3 regions of the Acidovorax sacchari genome follow, and region 2 is predicted to be linked to each of the others. Evidence: predicted binding sites of a transcription regulator. Region 2 holds the regulator's gene; each other region holds the start of a gene.

Region 1 (7,351 bases), 1.4 Mb from region 2:
GCTGGGGCACCACGTCGATGGTCTGGGGCACATCGCGCAAGGCCGCCTCGGTCTTGGTGCCGCTGGCGGACGAGGGGGCGTAGTAGGCCGTGTCCTCGCCGCGCGCGGCCTGCACGCGCACCTCGCCCAGCGCGGGTGCGCCACCGGCGGCCTGGCCCGGTGCTGCCTGGGGGCGTTCGATGGTGAAGGTGCGCCCATCCTGCGCGCGCACGACGAGACCCGAGCCGACCACCAGGCGGTCCAGCGCCTCGCGCACCTCCAGCGTGCCGCGCAGCGCGGGCGCGCGCAGCCCCTGTGCCAGTTCGGTGGCGAACACGATCTGCGCGCCGCTCTGGCGGGCGAGCGCGGACAGCGATTGCGCCAGCGGCTGTGCGGGCAGGTCGATGGCCACGGGCTGGGCATGGGCGGCGGCGGCGATGCACAGTGCCGCAGCCAGGGCCGCGCCCCGGAGGGCGAAGGACCGGGGCTGGCGCAGGGCGTGCAGGGCCTGCAGGGGGCACTGGGGACGGAACGGGGTCGGCATGGAACGGAAACTCCTGGCGGATGGCGGTGAGGAAATGGCCGGAAAGGACTCCGGCTTGCCTGCAAGCCGAACGGGCGCGCGGGTTTGTACACCTCTCCCACGGAAAAAATCGCCAGGCACTGGCGGGGCCGTTTCCCGCGGCCTGGCCGTCAGGAGGCGGAGTGCGCTCCCGCACGGGACCGGATCACCACGCTGCCGTCGGGCTGCCTGTGGACCGCCACGGGCGCGAGTCGCGGCAGCAGATCGATGAGCTGGTCGATGCGGTCCAGGTCGAACACGCCGGAAATCCGCCGGCCCGCGGCCTGCTCGTCCGCGATCACGATGGGCGCGGCATGCTGGCGCTGCATCTCCGCCACGGCGTCGGCCAGCGGCGTCGCCTCCAGCAGCAGCCGCCCTTCGCGCCAGGCCGTGGCCGCGGCCATCGCTGCAGGGCCCGGGCGCTCCGGGGCCGGCAGCACGGCCGAGGTGCCCGTGGCCGCTGCGTCGTCCGGCACGCGCAGCAGGTCCCCGGCCGCCAGCCGCACCGCGGGGGCCGTCCCATGCAGCGGATGCACGCTGACACGGCCCTGCAGCACGGCGATATCCGTGCGCCCCGTTCCACCCGGGCTGAAGACGGCGCCGCGGCGGCGGATCTGGAACACGGTGCCGATGTCGAGCACGCGCACCGCACCGGCCTGCACGGCAAAGGGCCGCTGCAGCCACGGCAGCCAGCGGTGCCATGGCGCATGCGCCACGTCGAACGACGCCTCCCCCGTGGAGAGGGCCAGCCTGCGGGAGCGCAGGTGCAGTGCCACTTCCACGCGCGACTGGCCGTGCAGCCGCACCTCGCTGCCGTCCGGCAGGCGCACGCTGCGGCGTTCTCCCAGCGCGGTGGCCAGGGTGTCGCGGTGCCATGCCGGGTCGGCCCACCAGAGCCCGGCTGTCAGCAGGGCCACCACCGCCGTGCCCGCTGCCGCCCGGGCCGTGCGGCGCCGTTTGCGGGCGGCGGCAGCGCGCTCGATCTCCTCGGGCGTGGGCAGGTGCTGGCGCAGTGCGTCGGCGAAGGGGGCCAGCGCCTCGTCGAAGGGAAGATGGGGAGAACGCGCGGGGCGGCGCGCGGGTGAGGGCGCCCTGCGGGCCGGATCAGTGTCCATGGACGTGGCGTGGATCTCCGTCCGGCGGCGTGTTTCCGGCGCAGGTGTCCTGCAGGACCGGCTGCACGCCACGCAACGCGCGTGCCAGGTGCCGTGCCACCATGCTGCGCGAGATGCCCAGGCGCTGCGCGACCTCGTCCTGGGGCAACCCGTACAGCTTGGCCATCACGAACACATCGCGGCAGGCTTCGGGCAGGTCCGCGATGGCCGACAGCAGGGCCTGCCGGCACTGCTGCGCGGCGCAAGCCAGTTCGGGATGCGACAGCCGAGCAGGAGGGGGAGGCGATGCGTGCGCCTCCAGCAATTCCGGCTCCAGGACCGTCTCGGGCCGGCGCGCGCGGGCGCGGTGGCGGTCGATCGCCAGGTCGCGCGAGATCGCGCGCAGGAACGCCACCGGATTCTCCACGTGCGGTACGGGCCGCTCCAGCAGCCGCACGCAGACCTCGTTCACGATCTCGCGGGGAAAGCAGTCTTCCCCGAAGCGCTGCCGCAGCGCACCGACGAGTTCCTCGTAGTGCTGCACCAGCGCCCCCAGCAGGGGGGCGGCACCGGAGACGGCGCGGGAATCGGCAGCGATGGATGTCATGGCGGCCGTGATTATAGAAAAGTTAATACGAATTATTAACATTGATAAACAGGATTCCGCGTCCTGCATCCCTGCCACCGGCGTGGGCGTGACCCGCCGCCGGGACGGCGGCCCGCACGCGCGGCACAATGCCCACCCTGCCGCCGGCGCTTTTTTTGTCCAGCCGGCGCGGCAACGGAGCCACGCATTCCCATGAGCAGCAGCATCGACCTCGACCGGATCAACGCCGAACTCGGCCACAACGCGCAGGGCCTCGTGGACTGGGCCATCGGCCTGGGCCAGCCCGCCATCGTCACCACCAACTTCCGCCCGTTCGAGGCCGTGATCCTGCACATGTGCACGCGCGCCCGGCCGGACATCCCGGTCGTGTGGATGGACAACGGCTACAACACCGAGGCCACCTACCGGTTCGCCGATGAGGTGACTCGCCAGCTCGGGCTCAACCTGCGCATTTACCTGCCGCTGCGCTCGCGAGCCCACCGCGAGGCGGTGGACGGTCCCACGCCCGCACTGGACGACCCCCGCCACGCCGCGTTCACGCAGGAAGTCAAGCTCGAGCCCTTCGCACGGGCCCTGCGCGAGACGGCCCCCAAGGTCTGGTTCACGGCCCTGCGCGCCACCGACACGGCCGTGCGGGCGCAGATGGATCCGGTCAGCCTCAACCCCGATGGCCTCGTCAAGGTCGCGCCGCTGCTGCACTGGAGTTCCAAGGACCTGTACGAGTACTGCCAGGCACATGGCCTGCCCAACAATTTCGATTACGTGGACCCGACCAAGGGCGAAGACAACCGCGAGTGCGGCCTGCACCTGGCCCATTGACCGGACGCGCCGTTCAAGGCGCCTCCCTCCATTCCGAAGGGCGTGCTTGCATGCCCTTTTTTTATGGCTGGGTGCCCACGCTGCCAGTAGTCCTGGGCTGACGCGGCCATACCCCCCGAACCTACGCGTCCATGCCGGACCGACTTTTACAGTGCCTCCATCGCATCCCGCAAGGGTTCCACCCCGTACCGGAGTGGATGGCGGAGCGAGACACCCAGAAGAGAGGACACGTCCATGAACGAAGACACCATCAAGGGCAACTGGAAGCAATTCACCGGAAAGATCAAGGAGCAATGGGGCAAGCTGACCGATGACGACCTCGACGTCGTCGCCGGCAAGCGTGACCAGTTCGTGGGCAAGCTGCAGGAGCGCCAGGGCCTGGCACGCGATGCGGCAGAAAAAGAACTCAAGGCCTGGCAGGAACGCCATCCCGATTTCCGTTTCGACAAGTGATCCGTTCGGACTCCTGCTCTCCCACCGCATTTTTTTGAAAACCATCCCCTTCACTGACTTGAGGAGAAAACAATGAAGCACGCACGCAATCTGCTCGCCCTGGCCGTCGCCGGTCTGCTCGCCACGTCCGGCATGGCCATGACCAAGGAAGAACACAAGGCGGCCAACGACCGCATCTCCGCCGACTACAAGGCCGCCAAGGCCAAGTGCGACGGCCTGACGGGCAATGCCAAGGACGTCTGCCAGAAGGAAGCCAAGGGCAACGAGAAGATCGCCAAGGCTGAACTGGAAGCCCAGTACAAGCCCAGCGACAAGAACACCTACAAGGTCGCCGAAGCCCGTGCCGACGCCGCCTACGACGTGGCCAAGGAGAAGTGCGACGACCTGAAGGGCGACGCCAAGAACGTCTGCCAGAAGGATGCCAAGGCCGCCCATGTGAAGGCCAAGGAAGACGCCAAGGTGGCCCGCGCCGAAACCAAGCCCGCCGACACGGCCGCGGAAAAGAGCGCACAGGTGGCCGAAGCCAAGAAGGACGCGGCCCACGAAAAGCGTGAAGCCGACTACAAGGCTGCCAAGGAGCGCTGCGACACCATGTCCGGCGACGCCAAGGACAAGTGCGTTGCCGACGCCAAGCGCATGTACAACCAGTAAGCGTACTGGTGGGAGCCATGGCACGCCACGCCATGGCCCTCTGTGGGCCGAGGTCTCCTGACGGGGGCTTCGGCCTTTTTTTGTGTCCATGCCCGAAGCATGGCGTGCCCGTCCGGAGGCCCGAAGGCTGACCTGCATCAAATCTCCCCGCGGGGGCTGCGCCTAAGCTGCATCGCTCACCGCAAGCCAAGGATTGGAGAGATGCATGGCCGCACTGCAATGGTCGGAGGGTCTCGCGCTGGACCTGCCCCTGATGGATGAAACGCACGAGGAGTTCGTTGCCCTGCTGGCCGCTGTCGAACAGGCGGACGACGAGGCGCTGCTGCCGGCGTGGCGTGCGCTCGTGGCCCACACCACGGAGCACTTCGCACGCGAAGACGCCTGGATGGCCGCCACCCGCTTCGCCTCCGGCAACTGCCACAGCCTGCAGCACAAGGTGGTGCTGCAAGTCATGGGCGAGGGCATGGCCCGCGCAGAAGCCGGCGAGCCTGCCGTGCTGCGCCACATGGCTGGCGAACTGGCGGTATGGTTTCCCCAGCACACCCAGACCATGGATGCCGCGCTGGCCCTGCACCTGCGCCGCGTGGGCTACGACCCCGTCAGCGGCACCGTGCATGCCCCCGACGCACTGCCAGCCGAGCCCATTCATGGCTGCGGGGGAGCCTGCTCCAGCGATCTGGCCGAGGCCGAAGTCCCGGCGACGGCCGTGGCCTGACAGCCCGGCGTGTTCGCCCGGACGGCCTGCCGTCCGGGCCGGTCATTCCGTGCGCGACCTTGCCAGCCGCAGGGCGGCCATGCGCCAGGCGAGTTGCCTTATCGCCCGCGCGAAGGCGGGCGTCGCTCCCCACGAGGTGGTCGCGGTCCGCAGCACGGCCTGCTTGGCGGTGCGCAGCGCGTCCCGGTCCCTCGCATCCCAGGCTGCCAGCAACTGGTCCCGGTAGCGCGCGAGGCGGGCGGCCTCTGCCGGACGCAGCGGCACCGGGGCTGCCGATGCCTGCGCAGTGCCCGGCGCCGACAGGAAGCCGGACCAGTCCGTGGCGCCCGGCTGGGCGGAATGCGCGCGGGGCCGGGTCATGGTGCGGTCTCCGCCCGGGCTGCTGAAGACGCGCTTCGGCCAGCGCCAGACAGCGCATACCAGTCCAGCTTGCGGGTGGCCACCATCACGAACGCCAGCACCAAGAACAATGCCAGCGCGCCCACCACCAGCGCCGTTTGTTCCAGCTGAAGCAACAGGTAGAGCAGGCCGTAGAGCAGGGCGATGCCCGCGCCGAACGGCAGTCCGCGCCGCACGCTGCGCAGCATGTGGCAGGCGTAGTAGGCCAGCAGCAGCACGCACGCGCCTGCCGCCAGGGCGTACGCGGCGCCGAAAGGCAGGTGTTCGGACAGACTCACCAGCAGCAGGAAAAAGCTGCACAGGGCGCTGCCTGCCAGCAGGTACTGCACCGGGTGCACGCGCAGCCGCTGCAGCAGCTCGAACAGGCCCACGGCCACGAAGGTGAGTGCGATGAACAGCACACCGTATTTCGTGGCGCGGTCGGAGAGCGAATACGGATTGACGGGATCGATGAAGGACACGCCGAACACATCGGCGCAGCCCGCATCGGCTGCTCCCGGCGGCTCGTAGGGCGCCGGATCGCTTGCGAGGTCACACAGCCGCCGGCTGGCGGCAACGTCCTGCTGCGCGGTGGTGGCCAGAGCCGAGAGGTTCCAGCGGGCCGTGAATCCGTCGTCGCCGAGCGCGCGCTCCGATGGCAGGAAGCGGCCTCCGAACGACGGATGTGGCCAGCTGCTCTGCAGTTGCACGTCGGTCGTGCCGCCCAGGGGCACGATCGAAAGCCGCTCGGTGCCCACCAGTTCGAGATCCACGGAGGCAACCAGGGGCTCGCCGCGCCCGCGGAGCGCCTCCGGCAGCGGCGTATGCAGGCCGCGCGCATAGGTGGGGTGGAAGGTGCCGGGCTTGAGCACCAGTGGTTGCCCGTCCACCTCCACCCGTGCGGCGCGGATGCCGCGTGCATCGCCCACGGCCAGCATGAGGATGGGCGCACCGCACTGCATGCGCGATCCCTCCACGGTGGCGTGGGGGCGCAGGTCCGCGAGCGTCGCCCAGCGCGCGGTGACATGGGCCTGGAGGGTATAGGCGTTGACCTGGTGCAGGCCGCGCGAAAGCTGCTGCATCGCGGCGCCCGACCGCACCTGCAGCGATTCGGGCATGGCCGTGAGCAGGAATTCGCGCCGCTGCTCGGTCGTGCGGCGCTCCTCCCCCTTGCCGGTCACGGTATCCCAGGTCTCCACGCAGGCGCTGTGCAGCATCGGTCCCAGCAGCGTCTGCGGCCCGGCCAGGCTCTGGGCCACGCTGCGGGTGGCTTCGCTGCGGTAGTGCTGCCGGTCGCGCACGATGTCTTCGATCATGCCGAGTCCGAAAAGCAGCAGCAAGGTGACCGCGACGAGCGCCGCGGCTTTGGCGAGAAAGGGGTGTTTCAAGAGGGGCTCCTCCGGCGAGTGGTGATGGAGGGGCAGTCTCGGCTCCGGGTGTGAGGGGGAAATGAGGTGTGTGAGGCGAGCGTGAAGTGGCGTGCGCCGCCACCCGGCCGGCGCGCGCCGCGGGCCTGTGTACCCCTTGGGGGCCGTCAGCCGGCCAGTACCAGGGTCGCCCGCAGCCCGCGGGCGGTGCTGGCCACGTCGAGCCGGCCGCCGTGCAGCGCCATGACCCGTTTCACGATCGCCAGCCCCAGGCCCGAGCCGCTGCGCGTGCCGTCCGGCCGCGCGGTGGTGAAGAACCGCTCGCCCAGCCGGGGCCGGGCGTAGTCCGGCACTCCCGGCCCTTCGTCCTGCACCGAGGCGGTGGCGCCGTCCAGCACCACGCGCACGGTGCCGCCTTCGGGCGAGAAGTCGATGGCGTTGTCGATGAGGTTGCCGAGGGCCAGGGTGATGAGATCGGCCTCCCAGGGGCCGCTTGCTCCGGCCCCTTCCAGTTGCAGGCGCACCCCGCGTTGGGAGGCTCGCGCCCCGCACTGGCGCAGGGCGGCCTCGGCGCAGGCGCGCAGCGCCACCGGTGCGGCGCCGGCCTCGGCGTGCTGGCGCTGCTCCAGCTTGCTCAGTTCCAGCAGCCGGTCCACGAGGCGCTGCAGCCGTTCGCTCTGGTCCACCACCTGGGCCGCGAACTGCCGGCGGTCGTCCCCGGGCAGG
Region 2 (7,351 bases):
TGGACGTGCTGGTGGCCTACCTGCAGGTCATGGGCCGCGCGCTCAAGTAAGGGGAGGCCGCCATGGACATCACCACCGTCCGCATCGCCGCGACGCTGATCTCGTTCGCCCTGTTCCTCGGAATCCTGGCCTGGACGTTCTCCCGCGGCAACCGGTCCCGGTTCGAGGAGGCGGCGCAACTGCCGTTCACCGAGCCGGACGCTCCCCTGAATTCTTTCGAGAACGAGAAGAACCATGAGTGACTTCACCCACAATTTCTGGTCGGTGTACGTCGTCGCACTGACCCTCGGCGGCATCGCCGGCTGTCTCATCCTGCTGTGGATCACCGCGAGCAAGAAGGTCGAGCCGCGCGCCGACAACACCACGGGCCACGTCTGGGACGGCGACCTCACCGAGATGGACAACCCCATGCCGCGCTGGTGGATGTGGCTGTTCGTCATCACCATCGTATTCGGCCTGGGCTACTTGGCCGCCTATCCGGGCCTGGGCCGCTTCAGCGGCCAGCTGGGCTGGTCGCAGCGCGGCGAGTACGAGAACGAAATGGCCAAGGCGAAAGCCGAGCTGGAGCCGCTCTATGCGCGCTTCGCCGCGATGAGCACCGAGCAGGCCGCCGCCAGCCCCGAGGCCATGGCCATCGGCGAGCGCCTGTTCATGAACAACTGCGCGCAGTGCCACGGCTCCGATGCGCGCGGCAGCAAGGGCTTCCCGAACCTGGCCGACAACGACTGGCTGCACGGCGGCGCGCCCGCCAACATCCGCGAGACGATCGAGAAGGGCCGCATCGGCACCATGCCCCCCATGGCGGCGGCCGTCGGTTCGGCCGAGGACGTGCGCAACCTCGCGCACTACGTGCTGAGCCTGTCGGGCAGCCCGCACGATTCGCTGCGCGCCTCGCTGGGCAAGTCCAAGTTCACGGTGTGCGCGGCCTGCCATGGCATGGACGGCAAGGGCAACACCGCGCTGGGCGCGCCCAACCTGACCGATGACATCTGGCTCCACGGCTGGGGCGAGGGCGCCATCACCGCCATGGTCAACCACGGCAAGGTGAACCAGATGCCCGCCCAGGCCGGCAAGCTCACCGACGCGCAGATCGGCGTGCTGACCGCCTATGTCTGGGGCCTGTCGAACAAGCCGGGCGCGAACACCGCCGCGGCGGCCCCGGCGAACTGAACCGCGGGACCGGACACGGGGGCGCCGCCGGCCGGCGCGGCCCCCCCTCCGGTCCCACGCGCAACGCCTGCTCCCACGACACGATACAGCCGGCCCACAGAGCAAAGCAGAACCCACATGAAGCCCCCTGACGGAAAGCCGCGCAAGGTCATTCCGATCGCCCCTGCCCCGGCGGACGGCGCATCGGCACAGGCCGAAGTCGTCTCCCTCTACGAAGCCCAGAAGAAGATCTACCCGAGGTCCATCGCCGGCGTATTCGCGCGCTGGCGGTGGGCCATGGTCGCCTTCACGCAGCTGGTGTTCTACGGGCTGCCGTGGCTGCAGTGGGGAGAGCGGCAGATGGTGCTGTTCGACCTGGGCGCGCGGCGCTTCTACCTGTTCGGCCTGGTGCTGTACCCGCAGGACTTCATCTACCTGACGGGACTGCTCATCATCTCGGCGCTCGCGCTCTTCCTGTTCACCGCGGTGGCCGGGCGGCTGTGGTGCGGCTTCTCGTGTCCGCAGACCGTCTATACCGAGATGTTCATGTGGATCGAGCACAAGGTCGAGGGTGACCGGAGCGCGCGCCTGCGGCTGGACAACGGTCCCTGGACCTTCGAGAAGCTCCGCAAGAAGGGCCTGAAGCAGTTCCTGTGGATCGCGGTGTCGGCCTGGACGGGTTTCACCTTCGTGGGCTACTTCGTGCCGATCCGCGAGCTGGGCACCGAGTTGATGGCGCTGCAGGGATCCTGGCAGCTCTTCTGGGTGGTGTTCTACGGTTTCGCCACCTATGGCAACGCCGGCTTCCTGCGTGAGCAGGTCTGCAAGTACATGTGCCCGTACGCGCGCTTCCAGAGCGCGATGTTCGACAAGGACACCCTGATCGTCACGTACGACGAAGTGCGCGGCGAGCCGCGCGGCCCGCGCAACAAGTCGGTGGACCACCGCGCCAGGGGCCTGGGGGATTGCATCGACTGCACGCTGTGCGTGCAGGTCTGCCCCGTGGGCATCGACATCCGCAACGGCCTGCAGTACGAATGCATCGGCTGCGGCCTGTGCGTGGATGCGTGCAACACCGTGATGGACAAGATGAAGTACCCGCGCGGGCTGATCCGCTACTCCACGCAGAACGGTGTGGCGAACCGCTGGACGCAGTCGCAGATGCTGCGCCGCGTGCTGCGGCCGCGCGTGCTCATCTACACGGCCGTGCTGGTGGCGCTCAGCGTCGGCATGCTCACGAGCCTGGCGCTGCGCACGCCGCTCAAGGTGGACGTGGTGCGCGACCGCGCGGCGCTCTCGCGCATCGTGGCGGGCGGGCGGCTGGAGAACGTGTACAGCCTGCAGATCATGAATGCCACCGAGGCGCCCCAGCGCTACCGCATCGCGGCGTCCGGACTGGAAGGGCTGGCTGTCGCTTCGGAGGCCGAGGTGGAGATCGGCGCCGCGCAATCGCGCTGGGTGGCGGTGCGGCTGCAGATTCCGTACGGCTCGGCCGCGCCGGGCTCGCACCCGGTGGCCTTCGAGGTGCAGGCCCTGGAGACGAAGGCCCACGTGAAGGAGAAATCCATCTTCCTCGTGCCGCGCTGAAGCGGCGAGGACGGTTGGTGTTATTCAGTATGGCAGGCCCCTGCCACCCTGTGGTGTGATGGGGCCGAGGTGACGAAGGAAGGAGTTCGAGATGATGGCGAACAAGACGACATCGGCCGCCGCGGCGGCCCAGCCCTGGTGGAAGTTCGGCCACGTGTGGATGGTGATCGCCGGGCCCGCGATCGTGGTGGTCGCCGGCACGGCGACGGCATGGCTCGCCGTGCGGCAGCCCGATCCGGTGGTGGCGGAAGACTATTACCGCCAGGGCATCGAGATCAACCGCACGCTGGAGCGCGAGCGCGCGCGCTCCTCCGCGATGGAGCCGGCGATGAAGGCGCGCAACCACGCGGCCACGCCGGCCGAAGACCAGCCCCGCTGATCCGGCCGCCCCGCCTGGCGGGCCCCCGGGCCCGACGTGTTCCGTTCGTTTTCGACACCGATGACTGCAAAGGAGGAGATCGCGATGAGAACCCAACGCTGGATGTGGATCGCCTGGCCCGCCTTCCTGGTGGCCGGACTGATCGAGATGGTGGTATTCGCCTTCGTGGACCCTGCCGCACTGCACTGGTCCGACCAACCCCTCGCCCTCTCGCGCGAGGGCGTTTATACGGTGGCGTTCTTCGTGTTCTGGGCGCTGTGCATGCTCTCCAGCGCCCTCACCACGCTGCTGTCCATGTCGCCCTTCGAACTCAACCGCTGCCCCGTTCCCGCGGGAGAGCGCCCGATGGAGTGCGGCAAGTTTTCGCAGTGAAGGTTGGGTACTGTCGGCAGATGTGAGGGCTCGCCAATCGGGATGATGTCCCGCATGCAACCAGGCAACCAGAGTCTGCCAGGTCAGGCAGGTCAGGCAGGGGCCCAACATTTGTCGCAGAGCGTTGGCGCAGCGAAAGGCCGACGGACACGCACGGCCTCACCCATCAGAAGGCCGCGGAGCAGGCCAGGCCAGCAGACGCCGTGGAACGGGCTTCGCCCGGCCACCGGCGTCGTCCCCCTTCCCGCCGTGCGCCGCACGGCGAGAGAAGGGGGAAGGCGCGCAGCGCCTCAGGGGGATGTCAGTTACATGCCTGGCTGTTCACGATCCGCTTCAGCGCATCCGGCTCGACGATGCGCACGTGCCGCTGCTTGACCTCGACGATGCCTTCCTCGACGAATTTCGAGAACGTGCGGCTCACGGTCTCCAGCTTGAGGCCCAGGTAGCTGCCGATCTCCTCGCGGGTCATGCGCAGCACCAGTTCGGACTGCGAGAAGCCCCGCGCATGCAGGCGCTGCACGAGGTTGAGCAGGAAGGCCGCGAGGCGCTCCTCGGCGCGCATGCTGCCCAGCAGCAGCATCACGCCGTGCTCGCGCACGATCTCGCGGCTCATGATCTTGTGGACATGGTGCTGCAGGGCCGTGACCTCGCGCGACAGCTCCTCGATGCGCTCGAAGGGCATGACGCACACCTCGGCGTCCTCCAGCGCCACGGCGTCGCAGGTGTGGTGGTCGCTGACGATGCCGTCGAGCCCGATGATCTCGCCGGCCATCTGGAAGCCCGTCACCTGGTCGCGTCCGTCCTCGGTGGCCACGCAGGTCTTGAAGAAGCCCGTGCGGATGGCGAAGAGCGACGTGAAGGCCTCGCCGTTGCGGAACAGCGTGCCGCCGCGCTTGACCTTGCGGCGCGTGGCGACGATGTCATCGATGCGCTGCAGCTGCTGCTCGTTCAGGCCCAGCGGCATGCAGAGCTCGCGCAGGTTGCAGTTCGAGCAGGCGACCTTGATGGTGTGCGGATTCATGGATGAGCAGCCTTCCCTTCTGTGTTCTATCTCGCTGTGCATGCAGGCCGGCCACGGTGCGGACGCATGGCAGGAGCGCAGGCGTGCAAAAAAGAATGTGGCGGGCGACTGTGATGCGTCAATTGTCGCAGCGACGCGCGTCCAAATGCTTGACCGGCGTCAAGGACACGGGCGCGGGACATGGGGCACATTGTGAATTGATAAGGAATTCCGCACCATGAACGCTGTGACTCCCGAGCTTCTGCGCCGATTCGACGTGCCGGGCCCCCGCTATACCTCGTACCCGACCGCGGACCGGTTCGTGGAGGCCTTCGGCGCCGACGAGTACGTGCTGGCGCTGCAGCAGCGCCGCCTCGGCTCGGCCGCCAAGGCCGTGCCTCTTTCGCTGTACGTGCACATCCCGTTCTGCGAATCGCTGTGCTACTACTGCGCGTGCAACAAGATCATCACGCGCCACCCCGAGCGCGCCGACGTGTACCTGCGCTACCTCAGCCGCGAGATCGACCTGCACATGGCGCACTGCGCGCCCGGCCATGCGGTGAGCCAGCTGCACATCGGCGGCGGCAGCCCCACCTTCCTCGGCGACGAGGCGCTGCAGGAACTGATGAACATGCTGCGCCGCAGCTTCACGCTCGTGCCCGGGGGCGAGTATTCCATCGAGGTCGATCCCCGCACGGTGGATGCCGGGCGGCTCGCACGGCTGGCGGAACTGGGCTTCAACCGGCTGAGCTTCGGTGTGCAGGATTTCGACCCGGCCGTGCAGAAGGCGGTGCACCGTGTGCAGCCGGCCGAGCAGGTGTTCGCGCTGGTGCAGGAGGCGCGCCGGATCGGCTTCGAATCCGTCAACGTGGACCTGATCTACGGACTGCCGCGGCAGACCCCCGAATCGTTCGACCGCACGCTGGCCCAGGTGTGCGAGCTGCGGCCCGACCGCATCGCGCTCTATGCCTACGCCCACCTGCCGGAGCGCTTCAAGCCGCAGCGGCGCATCGTGTCGGCCGAGCTGCCGATGGCGTCCGCCAAGGTGTCGATGCTGTCGCGCTCGCTCAACGCCTTCCAGGACGCGGGCTATGTGTACGTGGGCATGGACCACTTCGCGCTGCCGGGCGACGCCCTGGCCGTGGCGAAGCGGCAGGGCCGGCTGCACCGCAACTTCCAGGGCTACAGCACCCAGCCCGACTGCGACCTGATCGCGCTGGGCGTCTCCGCCATCGGCCGCATCGGCGCCACGTACAGCCAGAACGCCAAGACCCTGGACGAGTACTACGATCTCATCAACCAGGGCCGGCTGCCGGTGGTGCGCGGCCTCGCGCTGACGCGTGACGACCTCGTGCGCCGCTCCGTCATCATGGCCCTCATGTGCCAGGGCGAGGTGCTGTTCGAGCCGATGGAGCAGTCGTGGCTGATCGATTTCCGGCGGTACTTCGCGGCGGAGCTCGAGGCGCTCGAAGGCATGGCCGGCGACGGCCTCGTCACGGTGGGCGAGGACGGCATCACCGTGACGGAGATGGGCTGGTTCTTCGTGCGCGGCGTGGCCATGGTGTTCGACCGCTACCTGCAGGCGGACCGCAACCGCGCGCGGTTCTCCCGGATCATCTGAACGTCCTCTTCTTCCCGCAGGAGACGCCATGCCCGATGCACTGATCTGGACGGCCTTCGCCATGGGGCTGGCGGGCGGGCCGCACTGCCTGGCGATGTGCGCGGCTCCCTGCGCCGTGATCGTGGGCGGCGCGCAGCAGGGCAACGGAGTGCCCGCGCAGGCGCCGCTGCGCCGGTACGGCTCCGTGCCTGCCACGGCGGGGGCGCCCGCCGCCTGCGCCGCGCCGGCGGCGACCGGCCTGCTTCGCGGCGGCATGGCGCGCACCGCGGTTTTCCACGTGGCCCGGATGGCCGGCTACGGGCTGGCCGGCGCCGCCGCGGCGCTGGCCATGGACCGCCTGGCCTGGCTCACGCAGCAGTCCGCGGCCCTGCGGCCGGCATGGACGCTGCTGCACGTGGGCATGCTGGCCTGGGGCCTCCTGATGGCCCTGCAGGCGCGCCAGCCGCTCTGGGTGGAGCGCGCAGGCCGCGCGGTCTGGGCCCGTGTCGGCCCGGGCGTGCGCGCTCCGGGCGGGCTGGCGGTGGCGGGGCTGGCGTGGGCCCTGATGCCGTGCGGGCTGCTGTATTCGGCCCTGCTCGTGGCGGCGCTGGCCGGCAGTCCGGCGCAGGGGGCTGCCGCGATGGCCGCGTTCGGCGGTGGAGGCGCACTCTGGCTGCTGGGCGGCGCCTGGGCCTGGCGTCGCCTCCGCTCCCGGGTGGACGCGGCGCGCGCCACCTGGGGAGCGAGGCTCGCCGGCCTGCTGCTGGCGGCCGTGGCCGCCTGGGCGCTCTGGATGGACGTGGGACGCCAGGCGCTGGAGCCCTGGTGTCGCTGAAGCGGTACATTTCTTTCGCATCAGGAAACAGCTACTCACGAACTGGTGATAATGGTTTCGAATGAGAGGCGTTACGCGCCTCTCTCATTTCGTGACCTCCCCGTGAACTCCTCCCTCCTCATCGACGTCGCCCTGTTGCGCGTCGGCATGTACATCCAGTTGGAGCTGGGATGGATGAACCATCCCTTTCCGGTAAGCAGCTTCCGGATTGCATCCGGGGACCAGATCGCCACCCTGCAATCCCTGGGGCTGGAGCAGGTGCGCTGGGTGCCTGCGCGCAGCGATGCCGCGGTGCGCGCGGCGATGGAGGCGCCGGCATCCGCTGCGCAGGGTTCTGCGGAGCCGGCCCCGGTGCCCGGAGCCGGCTCCGGCACCCCGGCCGCCGAGCCGGCGGGCACGCTCCATGCGCGCCTGGAGTCCCAGCGCCGG
Region 3 (7,351 bases), 1.5 Mb from region 2:
GCCGGGGGTGTAGGCGTCGTCGCTGCGGATCTTCCGGTCGGCCGTGTACCGGTTGATCATGGAATCCATGTTGCCCGCCGTCACGCCCCAGAACAGGTTGGGACGGCCCAGCGCCTTGAAGGGTTCGGCGCTCTGCCAGTCGGGCTGGGCGATGATGCCGACGCGGAAGCCCTGCGCCTCCAGCGTGCGGCCGATCACCGCCATGCCGAAGCTCGGGTGATCGACATAGGCGTCGCCCGTGACCAGGATCACATCGCAGCTGTCCCAGCCCAGCTGCTGCATTTCCTCGCGGCTCATGGGCAGGAACGGGGCCGTGCCGAAGCGCTTCGCCCAGTACGGGCGATAGCTCGTCAGCGGCTTGGCAGCGCGCGCGAAAAAGGAAACGTCGACAGGGGCGTTCATTGGAATGGCGTGGGGGCGGGGCCCTGGATTCTAGTGGGACCGCCCCTGGAAGCGTCCAGGGCTGCGCAGGCCACCACGGTCACGATGTGGTTTCACGGTGATCCGGACGCCGTGCAAGTTCCGTAAAAAGTGCAAAAAAAATTCTTGAACATGCCGATTGAAATCAATAAAATCATTTTTTTCAAATTGAGCAATAATTCGCTACAGCGTTCACCCATTGCAAGAGCGCGACATCTATCCACGGAGGCCTCCCCATGCGCAAAGCCACAATGACCGTCAAAAACCAGCTCAGCATCGCATTCGGAGCCCTGGTGGTGATGGTGCTCATCGTCTCGGTTCTTTCGCTCCACTCGCTGGGCAATGCGAACCAGACGTTCACGGGCTACGTGCAAGGCATCAATGCACAGTCCGACCTCGCGAGCGGTCTGCGCAGCGCGGTGAACCGCCGGGCGATCGCAGTGCGCAACCTGGTGCTCGTCACCGAGCGCCAGGAAGCGGACAAGGAACTGGCCCTGGTGCTCAAGGCCGACGAGGACGTCCAGAAAAACCTGGCCGGACTGAAGAAAGCGATCGAGCAGGATCGCTCTGCACCGGGATCGACCCGGCAATTGCTGGGTGAGCTGGAGCAGATCGAGTCGGTGTACGGCCCTGTGGCCCGCGACATCGTGAAGATGGCAGTGGCCGGGCAGCGCGACGCCGCCGTGGCCAAGATCAACAACGAATGCCGACCTCTGCTCGCCCAGCTCACGGGCAAGACCGGAGATTTCGTGGCCGACGCCGGAAAGCGCGCGGACGCGACGGAAGCAGCCGCGGCCGAGAGCTTCGTACGGCAACGGAACATTCTGCTCGGTGCCTGCCTGGCCGCGGTGGCCATGGCCATCGTGTCGGGCGTGATCATCACGCGCCGCCTGTCGAGTGCCCTGGGCGCGGAGCCGTCCGAACTGGGCTGGGCTGCCCAGCGCGTGGCCGAAGGCGATCTGGCTCCACTGGGCGCGGCTGGCGGCGTTGCCGCGGGCAGCGTGATGGCCTCCATCGCCAGCATGCAAAGCAGCCTGGCGCGCATCGTCACCCAGGTGCGCAGCGCATCGGACTCCATCGCGATCGGCTCGGCGGAGATCGCCACCGGTGCCGGCGACCTGAGCATGCGCACCGAACAGCAGGCCAGCGCGCTGCAGCAAACGTCCGCAACCATGGATGAGCTCAGCTCCACCGTGCGCCACAACGCCGACAACGCACTGCAGGCGAACCAGCTGGCTCAGGGGGCCACCGGTGTGGCACAGCAGGGCGGAGACGCCGTGAACCAGGTCGTGAACACGATGCGGGAAATCAACCAGAGTTCGCGCCGCATCTCCGACATCATCGGCGTCATCGACGGCATCGCCTTCCAGACCAACATCCTCGCGCTGAATGCCGCGGTGGAGGCAGCCCGCGCGGGCGAGCAGGGACGCGGCTTCGCCGTGGTCGCCAGCGAGGTGCGCAGCCTCGCCCAACGCAGCGCCCAGGCGGCCCGGGAAATCAAGACCCTCATCACCGACAGCGTGACGCAGGTCGAAGCAGGGACGGCCCTGGTGGACCGGGCCGGTCAGACCATGGAAGAAGTGGTGGCGTCGATCAAGCGGGTGAGCGACATCGTCGGAGAGATCAGCGCCGCCAGCAACGAGCAGAGCCATGGCGTGTCGCAGGTGGGCGTCGCCGTGAACCACATGGACGAGGCCACCCAGCAAAATGCCGCGCTGGTCGAGCAAAGCTCGGCGGCGGCGAAGAGTCTGCAGCAGCAGGCCCAGGATCTCGTGCAGGCCGTATCGATCTTCAAGCTGCAGCCGCAGCACGCCGCCCTGCCCCAGCCGATGCAGTTCGCCGCGCTGCAGGCGTGACCGACAGGAACTCCGCCGAGGGCTCAAAGGCCCCGGCGGCCTGCCCCGTTCACCATTCGCCGACGGCGCGCACCCGCTGGTCGAGATCCGCAGGAGGATCTTCGTAGGCCGACACCAGGAGGCAGCCGTCCGCCGGGGCGGATGGCGCCGCGGTCGCCTGGGTGGCGGGTGAAGCACCCGAAGCATCGCCCAGGAAGGGCAGCGCGGAAAATGGACGGGGCAGCGCGAAAGAGCTCAGATTGAAGGACAGCATGGCGGGCTTCCTGTAGCGACGTGGGGCGTCGCATGGTCTTCATGCGGGGAGTACCCCGATGAGCGTACGGGGGCTGATGCAGGCCTCCTGTAGGCCGGCACGCCTCCTCCATGACAAAACATCCCGCCGTGGCGCCCGAGCCACATGGGGCCCGGCTATACCGTGGCCGGACGGGGCGTTCGCTGCCCCGCCCTGGCGATGCCTCACTTCGAGAGCGTCAGCGTGCCCTTCATGAGCGCCGAGTGACCCGGGAACGAGCAGAAATAGGCATACGACTCCCCGGCCTTGAGGGATGAGACCGGGAACGTCACCGAGTCGCTTTCGCCACCGCCGATGATCTTCGTGTGGGCAATGACGCGCTTGTCGCCGTCCCTGACGAAATTCTTTTCCGCGCCGGCCGCCATGCCATCGGTCGAAGCGCCCTGCATATCCGATGCCTTGGTGAGCACCCAGTTGTGGCCCATGGCCGTCTTGGGCAGCTTGCCAGCGTGCTTGAGCTTGACGGTGAACTGCTTGCAGCTCTGGGGTACGGCGATGGCAGCCTTGTTGAATTGCATGGCGTCGTTGCCTTCGATGTCCACGCTGCAGTCCGCCGCCTGGGCGGATGCGCCGGCGCCCAGCGCCAGAGCCAGGGCCAATGCCTTCCAATGTCTTGCCATGTCGGGTTTCTCCTTCGGTCAATGCCGCCGATGCGGCGATGGCCTATCGTAGGAAAGGCGGCGCACGGGGCCGTTGACGTGCATCAATGCCCAGGAAGGGAGGCCACTGTTGCCCGTCCGCCTACACTTGCGCCCCCTATGCCGCAAACACTCCGAGCGCCTTCGCACAGCGAACTCGTCATCAAGAAGAGCCGCTTCATCGGCTGCGTGCAGCCCGTGGCCGACCGGGCCACCGCCCAGCAGGTCGTGGACGGCCTGCGGCGCGACCACCCGGGCGCCGCCCATGTCTGCTGGGCGTTGCTGGCCGGAGGCCAGTCGGCCGCGGTGGATGACGGAGAGCCGGGGGGCACGGCAGGCCGGCCCATGCTGGAGGTATTGCGGCACCAGGATCTGGAGGGAGTCCTCGCCACCGTGGTGCGCTACTTCGGCGGGGTGAAGCTCGGCGCCGGAGGGCTCGTGCGGGCGTATGCGGACACCGTGGCCCAGGCCCTGCTCCAGGCGGACAAGGTGCCGCTGGAACGCATGGCCACCCTGCAGTGCCTGGTGCCCTACGCACTGGAAGGACTCGTGCGCCGCGAGGTGGAGACCGCAGGGGCCCGACTGCAGGGCGTGGAGCACGGCTCGCTGGTCCTGTTGCGCCTGTCGATTCCGGCGCAGCGCGCCGCGGCGTTCCAGCAGCGCATCGACGACGCCGCCCAGGGACGGGCCGGCTGGCCCGAGGCCTGAGAGCGGCCCGGCCCGGGCTGCCAGGACAAGACAGCCTTTCCGCCTACATGCCGCCATGCGCACGCGCGCCGACACTTTCCTGCCGAGTCAACCACCCAGAGCAGGAGATCCAGGCCCATGAGCGACACGTTGGACGTCATCATCCTCGGAGCGGGTTCCGCCGGCCTCGCCGCGTTGCGCGAAGTGCGCAAACGCACGGAGCGGGTGCGGATCGTGAACGACGGCCCGTGGGGCACCACCTGTGCCCGGGTGGGATGCATGCCGTCGAAGATGCTCATCGAGGCCGCAGATGCCTTCCACCGCCGCCACAGTTTCGATACGTTCGGCATCCGCGGCCAGCAGTCGCTGGGGGTGGACCTTCCGGCGGTGCTGGAGCGCATCCGCGCGCTGCGAGATGATTTCGTCGCGGGCGCGCGCAAGGCGTCCGACATCGGCACCCTGGGCATCGCCGGGCATGCCCGGCTCATGGGCCCGCACCGGGTGGAGGTGGATGGCCACGTGTACGACACCCGCAGCATCATCATCGCGACAGGTTCCCGGCCGATCGTTCCGGAGGAATGGCTGGCCTTCGGGGACCGCATCCTCACAACCGATACCCTGTTCGAGCAGCGCGAACTGGGCCCGCGCATCGCCGTCATCGGCCTGGGACCTCTCGGTGCGGAAATGGCCCAGGCACTCGCGCGGCTGGGCGTGGAGGTGGCGGCATTCTCGAGCCGCAACGAGATCGCCGGGCTCTCCGACCCCGCCGTGAACGACGCGCTGCTGGGGCTGCTGAAATCGGAATTCGTGCTGAACGTCGGAGAGGAGGTGACGCTGCGCGAGGTGCCAGGAGGGATCGAAGTCTCCAACGGCAGCGCCACGGTCGTGGTGGACCAGGTCCTCGCGGCCATGGGACGCCGTCCGAATGTGGAGCACCTCGGGCTGGAAACGCTGGGAGTGGAACTGGACGGGCATGGCATGCCGCCGGTGGACCGCCGCACGGTGCAGGTCGGCGACCTGCCGGTGTTCATGGCCGGGGACGCGAACGACTTCCGCCCCCTGCTGCACGAGGCGGCCGACGACGGGCACATCGCCGGGCTCAATGCGCTGGCTCCCGAAGTGCGCGGATTCCGTCGCCGCATGCCGCTGTCCATCGTGTTCACGGAACCGAACGCGGCGACCGTCGGCAGGCGCTACAAGGACCTGAAACGGGACGAGTCGGTGACCGGCACCGTCGATTTCTCGCGGCAGGGGCGCGCCCGCGTGGCGCAGCGCAACCAGGGGCGCCTGAGCCTCTACGCCCAGCGGGACACCGGCCGGTTGCTGGGCGCGGAAATGTGCGCTCCGGCGGGCGAACACATGGCCCATCTGCTGGCGCTGGCCATGGACCGGGAACTCACGGTGCACGACATGCTGCGCATGCCGTTCTACCATCCGGTGCTGGAGGAAGGGCTGCGGACCGCCCTGCGGGATGCGGCCAGCCAGTTGCCGAAGGGCAGCGATTCCGACCTGTCCGCCTGCGATGCCTACGGATCGAGCGCCCTGGACTGATCCAGGGGTTTACCCGAGGATAAAACCGGTCAGGTGTAACAGTACTCAAGCCATGCCGCCGACGGGCCGATAACGAGGCATCTTTTGCCCATCGGCCTCCCAGCGGGGCTGCACAAGGAGATTTCCATGGATGTCGGCCTCACACAATCCCTCGTCAACACCGCCACCGCCATGGCCAGCCAGAAGACCTCGGACGCCGTGAACATGACCGTGCTGAAGAAGGCCATGGACATCCAGAAGTCGTCCGCGGCCCAGTTGCTGGAAGCCCTGCCCCAGCCGCAACTGGCCACCTCCGGCTCCCTGGGCACCCAGGTCAATACCTACGCCTGATCGCCGGGGCAGCCCGGCCACTTTTCAGCGCAGCCTCGCCGGCGACAGGGCCGCGGGGTCCACGCCCTGGGCCGACAATGCGGGCGCCAGTGGCTCCGACAGCAACAGGTTGCGCGCCAGCAATGCCACGCCCGAGGCGCTCTGGATGCCGTAGCCGCCCTGCCCCGCCAGCCAGAAGAACCCTTGCACGTGGTTGTCCCAGCCGATGACCATGTCCCCATCCGCGACGAAGGACCGCAAGCCCGCCCAGGTGTGCGAGGGCCTGCGGATCTGGAACGTCGTCATCTGCTCGATGTTCCAGATGCCGGTCGCCACATCGAGCTCCTCGGGCACCACGTCGTGCGGGTGCGTGGGATCGGCGTTGGCGGGAGAACCCAGGAGCTGTCCGGCATCCGGCTTGAAATAGAAGCTCTCGTCGATGCCCACCACCGCGGGCCAGCCCGACGCGTCCATTCCCGCCGGAACCGGGAATGTGAAGGCCGTGCGCCGCCGCGGTTCCAGGCCGATGGCCGGGATGCCGGCCATGGCGGCCACCTCGTCCGCCCACGCTCCGGCCGCGTTGACGATGGCACGGGCGCGCACCGTGGCGCCTGACGCGAGATGCACGTGCCAGGCACCGTCCTGCCTTTCGATGGCAGCGACGCCGGCATCCGGCAGCAGGCGGCCACCCCGCTGGCGCAGCCCCCGCAGATAGCCCTGGTGCAGGGCATGCACATCGATGTCGGCCGCGCCGGGCTCGCGCATGCCTGCCGCTACCGCCTCCGGCCGCAGGCACGGCAGCCACTCCAGCAATTGCTCGCGGGTGGCGTGCTGCACGTTCGGCGAACGCTGCAGGGCGTCCGCCAGCGCCGCACCCAGCAGGTCGAGCTGGTCGGGGCCTGCCACGTACACCACGCCCCGGGGCGAGAGGATCGGGCCCTCGGCGAAGCCCTCGGGCGGATGGTCGTAGAATGCCCGGCTGGCGCGGGTGAGCGCCTGGATCTGCGGCGTGCCGTAGGTTTCCATGAAGAGCGCCGCCGAGCGGCCGGTGGTGTGGTAGCCGGGCTGCGGTTCGCGCTCGAGCACGAGCACGCTGGCGCCCGGCGCCGCATGCGCGAGTTCCCAGCCGACCGAGGCGCCGGCAATGCCGGCCCCCACCACGAGGAAGTCCACCAGTTCGGTCATGCCGATTCCTTTTCTTTCGATCGACCGCGATCCGTCAGACCGCAGAGGCCTGGGCAACTCCCTGGCTGCCCGAGCCGTCCAGGCGCGGCTCGCCGCGTGCATCGCGTGCGTCGGGTGCCGTGGTCACGAGGGAAGTCAGCGCCGGCTCGACCGGGGCCAGCCGGTCCAGCGCCGGCCGCGGGCGCTGCAGTTCCCGGATGCCGGCAAAGGACCGCTCCATCGCGCGGCCGATGGCCAGTGTGCCCAGGTCGTCCCGGAAGCGGCCCACCACCTGCAGGCCGAACGGCATGTCGCGGCTGTCCCGCCCGCAGGGAAGGCTGAGGGCGGGATGGGTGGTCAGCGTGGTGACGTAGGTCAGGGCCAGCCAGCGATAGTAGTTGGCCTGCGGCTCGCCGTTGATGTGGCTGGCGTAC

The links. The regulator FNR, encoded in region 2, switches genes on or off when oxygen is low (the NO sensors DNR and NnrR bind a similar motif). The targets are predictions, from matches to a motif close to TTGATNNNNATCAA.
Region 1: a site for FNR is predicted at 4,293-4,306, ahead of ACGHC0_RS02000 (hemerythrin domain-containing protein). Genes of this name have one in related genera too.
Region 3: a site for FNR is predicted at 3,262-3,275, ahead of azu (azurin). Genes of this name have one in related genera too.

What each region holds. Positions count from the first base shown of each region.
Region 1 covers NZ_AP035783.1:437,840-445,190, forward strand. The annotation lists gene ACGHC0_RS01970 (TonB-dependent siderophore receptor) at 1-523, opposite strand, end outside; gene ACGHC0_RS01975 (FecR family protein) at 673-1,656, opposite strand; gene ACGHC0_RS01980 (RNA polymerase sigma factor) at 1,646-2,242, opposite strand; gene ACGHC0_RS01985 (phosphoadenosine phosphosulfate reductase family protein) at 2,435-3,061, shown strand; gene ACGHC0_RS01990 (CsbD family protein) at 3,296-3,514, shown strand; gene ACGHC0_RS01995 (hypothetical protein) at 3,587-4,165, shown strand; gene ACGHC0_RS02000 (hemerythrin domain-containing protein) at 4,371-4,880, shown strand; gene ACGHC0_RS02005 (hypothetical protein) at 4,923-5,240, opposite strand; gene creD (cell envelope integrity protein CreD) at 5,237-6,646, opposite strand; gene creC (two-component system sensor histidine kinase CreC) at 6,793-7,351, opposite strand, start outside.
Region 2 covers NZ_AP035783.1:1,828,691-1,836,041, forward strand. The annotation lists gene ccoO (cytochrome-c oxidase, cbb3-type subunit II) at 1-50, shown strand, start outside; gene ACGHC0_RS08225 (CcoQ/FixQ family Cbb3-type cytochrome c oxidase assembly chaperone) at 63-242, shown strand; gene ccoP (cytochrome-c oxidase, cbb3-type subunit III) at 235-1,170, shown strand; gene ccoG (cytochrome c oxidase accessory protein CcoG) at 1,288-2,736, shown strand; gene ACGHC0_RS08240 (FixH family protein) at 2,831-3,115, shown strand; gene ACGHC0_RS08245 (hypothetical protein) at 3,200-3,487, shown strand; gene fnr (fumarate/nitrate reduction transcriptional regulator Fnr) at 3,789-4,508, opposite strand; gene hemN (oxygen-independent coproporphyrinogen III oxidase) at 4,726-6,108, shown strand; gene ACGHC0_RS08260 (sulfite exporter TauE/SafE family protein) at 6,137-6,922, shown strand; gene ACGHC0_RS08265 (HD-GYP domain-containing protein) at 6,974-7,351, shown strand, end outside.
Region 3 covers NZ_AP035783.1:3,314,885-3,322,235, forward strand. The annotation lists gene ACGHC0_RS14785 (YgiQ family radical SAM protein) at 1-402, opposite strand, end outside; gene ACGHC0_RS14790 (methyl-accepting chemotaxis protein) at 657-2,276, shown strand; gene ACGHC0_RS14795 (hypothetical protein) at 2,326-2,529, opposite strand; gene azu (azurin) at 2,733-3,188, opposite strand; gene ACGHC0_RS14805 (IMPACT family protein) at 3,327-3,914, shown strand; gene ACGHC0_RS14810 (dihydrolipoyl dehydrogenase) at 4,032-5,444, shown strand; gene ACGHC0_RS14815 (YjfB family protein) at 5,571-5,774, shown strand; gene ACGHC0_RS14820 (NAD(P)/FAD-dependent oxidoreductase) at 5,799-6,938, opposite strand; gene ACGHC0_RS14825 (amidase) at 6,973-7,351, opposite strand, start outside.